Regions from separate parts of the Streptomyces sp. NPDC101234 genome, predicted to be linked through region 2. Evidence: riboswitches for the same ligand, from Rfam matches in the RefSeq annotation. Region 2 holds a riboswitch; the other holds the start of a gene.
What was found. Region 2 has a riboswitch for ZMP and ZTP ahead of ACIRR9_RS07935 (bifunctional 5,10-methylenetetrahydrofolate dehydrogenase/5,10-methenyltetrahydrofolate cyclohydrolase). Riboswitches for the same ligand answer to the same signal wherever they lie in the genome.
Positions count from the first base shown of each region.

Region 1: linked by a shared signal. The riboswitch ahead of ACIRR9_RS00845 (glycine hydroxymethyltransferase) and the one ahead of ACIRR9_RS07935 (bifunctional 5,10-methylenetetrahydrofolate dehydrogenase/5,10-methenyltetrahydrofolate cyclohydrolase) in region 2 are both predicted to bind ZMP and ZTP.

Region 1 covers NZ_JBIWOA010000001.1:179,385-181,751, reverse strand. Annotated here, with positions in the region: gene ACIRR9_RS00845 (glycine hydroxymethyltransferase) at 1-1,049, opposite strand, end outside; ZMP/ZTP riboswitch at 1,082-1,172, opposite strand; gene rocD (ornithine--oxo-acid transaminase) at 1,276-2,367, shown strand, end outside.
Region 2 covers NZ_JBIWOA010000003.1:323,410-325,776, reverse strand. Annotated here, with positions in the region: gene ACIRR9_RS07940 (hypothetical protein) at 1-384, opposite strand, end outside; gene ACIRR9_RS07935 (bifunctional 5,10-methylenetetrahydrofolate dehydrogenase/5,10-methenyltetrahydrofolate cyclohydrolase) at 545-1,402, opposite strand; ZMP/ZTP riboswitch at 1,427-1,509, opposite strand; gene ACIRR9_RS07930 (hypothetical protein) at 1,527-1,697, opposite strand; gene ACIRR9_RS07925 (nuclear transport factor 2 family protein) at 1,682-2,050, opposite strand; gene ACIRR9_RS07920 (hypothetical protein) at 2,222-2,367, shown strand, end outside.

The DNA.
Region 1 (2,367 bases), on a different contig from region 2:
CGGCGCATCAGGCCCTCGGCCAGCGCGCGCGAGTTGTCGACGATGCGCTGGGCGTAGTCCTGGAAGGCGGGCTGCCGGGCCTCGGCCAGGGCGACGGCCTTGGCGGCCATGACGTGCGGGAGCGGGCCGCCGAGGACCATCGGGCAGCCGCGGTCGACCTGGTCCTTGAGGGAGTCGTCGCACAGGACCATGCCGCCGCGCGGGCCGCGCAGCGACTTGTGGGTGGTCGTGGTCACGATCTGGGCGTGCGGGACCGGGTCGAAGTCGCCGGTCAGGACCTTGCCGGCGACCAGGCCCGCGAAGTGCGCCATGTCGACCATCAGGGTCGCGCCGACCTCGTCGGCGATCTCGCGCATGATCCGGAAGTTCACCAGCCGGGGGTACGCCGAGTAGCCCGCGACGATGATCAGCGGCTTGAAGTCACGCGCCTGGGCACGCAGCGCGTCGTAGTCGATCAGGCCGGTGGCCGGGTCGGTGCCGTAGGAGCGCTGGTCGAACATCTTGCCGGAGATGTTCGGGCGGAAGCCGTGGGTGAGGTGGCCGCCCGCGTCCAGGGACATGCCGAGCATCCGCTGGTTGCCGAAGGCCTGCCGCAGCTCGGCCCAGTCGGCCTCGGAGAGGTCGTTGACCTGGCGGGCGCCGGTCTTCTCCAGGAAGGGGACCTCGACGCGGTCGGCGAGTACGGCCCAGAAGGCGACCAGGTTGGCGTCGATGCCGGAGTGCGGCTGGACGTAGGCGTGCCGGGCGCCGAACAGCTCGCGGGCGTGCTCGGCGGCGAGGCCCTCGACGGTGTCGACGTTGCGGCAGCCGGCGTAGAAGCGGCGGCCGATGGTGCCCTCGGCGTACTTGTCGCTGAACCAGTTGCCCATCGCGAGCAGGGTCGCCGGGGAGGCGTAGTTCTCGGAGGCGATCAGCTTGAGCATCTCGCGCTGGTCGGCGACCTCCTGGCCGATGGCGTCGGCGACCCGCGGCTCGACCGCGCGGATCACATCGAGGGCCGCGCGGTACGCGGTGGACTCGGTGGACAGGGGCGCAGAGTTGTCTGACATTCGGGACCTCCGGACATGGCGTTCGGCATTCACGGTTCGGCCCAGGCGCACGGCACTCGATCACGACGCGGGCCGCTCCCCGATGGTCGGTCCCATCCCAGCGCGCCAGTCACGGCCCGCTGGTCACATTACCGGCCACGCCGGGCCCGGGGGCCGTGGCGTCCACCAGTCGGGCACGGACAGACGGTAATAAAGGGATCATCTCGCCGCGTTCTCTGGAGTCGCCGTGACCACTGCCGAAGCCCTCATCGCCGCCGCCGACGCGCACAGCGCGCACAACTACCACCCGCTGCCGGTGGTGATCGCCACGGCCGACGGCGCGTGGATGACGGACGTCGAGGGACGCCGGTACCTGGACTTCCTCGCCGGGTACTCGGCGCTGAACTTCGGGCACGGCCACCCCCGCCTGGTCGCGGCGGCGAAGGCCCAGCTGGAGCGGGTGACGCTGACGTCCCGGGCCTTCCACCACGACCGGTTCGCCGCGTTCTGCACGGAGCTGGCGGAGCTGTGCGGGATGGAGATGGTGCTGCCGATGAACACGGGGGTGGAGGCGGTGGAGACCGCTGTGAAGACCGCCCGGAAGTGGGGGTACCGAATCAAGGGGGTGCCCGGTGAGATGGCGAAGGTGGTGGTCGCCGGCGGGAACTTCCACGGGCGTACGACGACCGTGATCAGTTTCTCGACGGATCCGGAGGCGCGGGCGGACTTCGGGCCGTACACGCCGGGCTTCGAGATCGTGCCGTACGGGGACCTGACGGCGATGCGGGCGGCGCTGACCGAGAACACGGTCGCCGTGCTGCTGGAGCCGATCCAGGGCGAGTCGGGGGTGATCGTGCCGCCGGCCGGTTATCTGCCGGCGGTGCGGGAGCTGACGCGCGAGCGGAACGTGCTGTTCGTCGCCGACGAGATCCAGTCGGGGCTGGGGCGGACCGGGCGGACGTTCGCGTGCGAGCACGAGGGGGTCGTACCGGATGTGTACGTCCTCGGGAAGGCGCTGGGGGGTGGGGTGCTGCCGGTGTCCGCGGTCGTGTCGAGCGCCGATGTGCTGGGGGTGTTCCGGCCCGGGGAGCACGGGTCCACGTTCGGCGGGAATCCGCTGGCCTGTGCGGTGGCTCTTGAGGTGATCGCGATGCTGCGGACCGGGGAGTTCCAGGAGCGGGCTGCCGAGCTGGGGGAGCTGCTGCACCGGCGGCTGGCGGAGATCGCGGGGAGTGGACGGGTGACGGCCGTACGGGGGCGGGGGCTGTGGGCGGGGGTGGATGTGGATCCGGGGGTGGGGTCCGGGCGGGTCGTTTCGGAGCGGTTGATGGAGCGGGGC
Region 2 (2,367 bases):
CACACTGCTCTGGCCCTTGCCCTTGTCCTGGGCGCCCTCCTCCGCGGCGGACGGCAGGACCTTGGTGGCGGCGACCGTCCCGTCCCGGTAGCAGATCTGGAACGTCTGCTTCTTCTCCAGGGACACGTCCTTCTCCAGGTAGTAGTCACAGGTGGTGCCGGCCGGCGGCTTCGGCTTGTCCCCCGGCTGGAGACCGCCGGGCTTGCCGAGGCGGTCGTGTACCGCGTCCTGGGTCTCGCCGACGTGAACACCCTCGAACTGGGCCGAGGTGATCATGTGCGAGCCGATGTCGCTCGCGACGTGCCTGATGCCGAACCAGAGACCGACGCCGGCGAGCACGAGGACTCCCACGATTCCGAGCAGGATCTTTCCGAGAACGCCCATGACAGAGCTCCTTGGCTGTGGGGATTCCGACGTCCTTCGACGTCGCCCAAGCAGTCTGTTCCGGCGATCCGCGCCGATCGTCGCTCTGGACGGGTGACCCGACCCCCGACTTTCGTATCCCCCCGAGTCCTCCGTGCGGGAGAATCCGCCGGACCTCGCCTCACACCCCGAGCTGCCGGGCGGCCGCGTCGACGGTCTGCTCCAGCAGCAGCGCGATGGTCATCGGGCCGACACCGCCCGGCACCGGCGTGATCAGCGAGGCGCGTTCGACGGCGGTGTCGAAGTCGACGTCGCCGACGTTCCCGTCGTTGTAGCCCGCGTCGAGCACCACCGCGCCCGGCTTGATGTCCTGCCCCCGGATCAGCCGGGCGCGGCCGACCGCGGCGACCACGATGTCCGCCTCGCGGACGACCGCCGACAGGTCCCGGGTGCGGGAGTGGCAGTAGGTCACCGTGGCGTCGCGGGCGAGCAGCAGCATGCCGGCCGGCTTGCCGAGGATCGCGCTGCGGCCGACGACCACCGCCCGCTTCCCGGCCGGGTCGACGTCGTAGGCGTCCAGCAGGCGCATCATGCCGCCGGGGGTGCAGGAGACGAAGCCCGGCAGGCCGAAGCTCATCGTCGCGAACGACGCGAAGGTCACGCCGTCCACGTCCTTCTCCGGGGCGATCGCCTCGAACGCCGCCCGCTCGTCGATGTGTTCGCCGACCGGGTGCTGGAGCAGGATGCCGTGCACGGCCGGGTCGGCCGACAACTCCCGCAGGGCGGCAACGAGTTCTCCGGTCGTCGTGGTGGCGGGCAGGGCCACGTGCCGGGAGGCGATACCGGCCTTGCGGCTGCGGTTCTGCTTCATCCGGACGTAGGTGACGGAGGCGGGGTCCTCGCCGACCAGCACCGTCGCCAGACACGGCGTGACACCGGTCCGTGCGGTCAGGGCGGCGGCCCTCTCCGCGGTCTCCTCGACGATCCGGCGGGCGACGGCGGTTCCGTCCATGATGCGGGCGATGCGGGCCTGGGTCATGCGGCACACTCCTGAGCTGGTCGACTCGATCGCCCAGGCGCACGGCATCCTCAGTGCGGACCGCTCCCCGGTGGTGCTCCACCTCAGCGCCAGTCACGGCCCGCCCCCAGGGTAACCGAGCCGCTCAGCGCTTCCGGTGGCAGCGGACGGTCCGCAGGATCGACTGCAGCAGCACGACGGACGCGCGCGGACGCGCCCGGCGACTTTGCCCCAGCGCGGCCCGCGCCGAGAAGGTCCAGGTCACCCGGGAGCTGACCTGGACCCTCGCGGTCCTTCCGACTATTCGTCGTCCCATGCCTGGATCATGATCTGCTCGGAGATCTTGCCGTCGCGCAGCGTGATCATCGACTCGGCGAGGACCCGGACGCCGTCCCCGTACTGGCAGGACTCGCTGAAGGCGGCCTTGTCGCCCTGCACGATGCACTGGTCCAGCTTGTGCGTCATGTCGCGGCTGTAGACGTCGTCCAGCATCGCGGCGATGTCCTGGCGGCCGTGCAGGACCTTGGGGTGGCTGGGCTGGGTGTCGCGGTCGACGATGCGGATCTCCGCGTCGTCCGCGTAGAGCGCCAGAAGGCTGTTCCCGGTGTTTCCTTCTATGGCCCGGCGCAGTGTCTCGGTGTCGAAGGCGGAACCTGTCGGGGTGCCCATGGTGACCTCCTGCGGGCGCCCGCGACCCGATGCGGAGGGGTCGCGAGAACCCTCACTCCGAGCGTGCTCCGCCCCGCCGGGCTCGGCAAGCGCAGGCCGGGCGCTCCTCCTGACGGGTGAGGCGGAGTGGCTGCCCGTGTCCGGTCCGGCGCCGGGGCCGTTGCTGGAGACATGATCTCAACACGACGTATCGTCGCCGCCGTCGGCCTGGCCGTCGGGGTCACCGGCCTCGCCGCGCCGCTGGCGAACGCGGCCGGTGCGAGCCCGCAGCACACCGGGAAACTCACCGCGCTCGGCGTGCTCGACTCGCTCTCCCG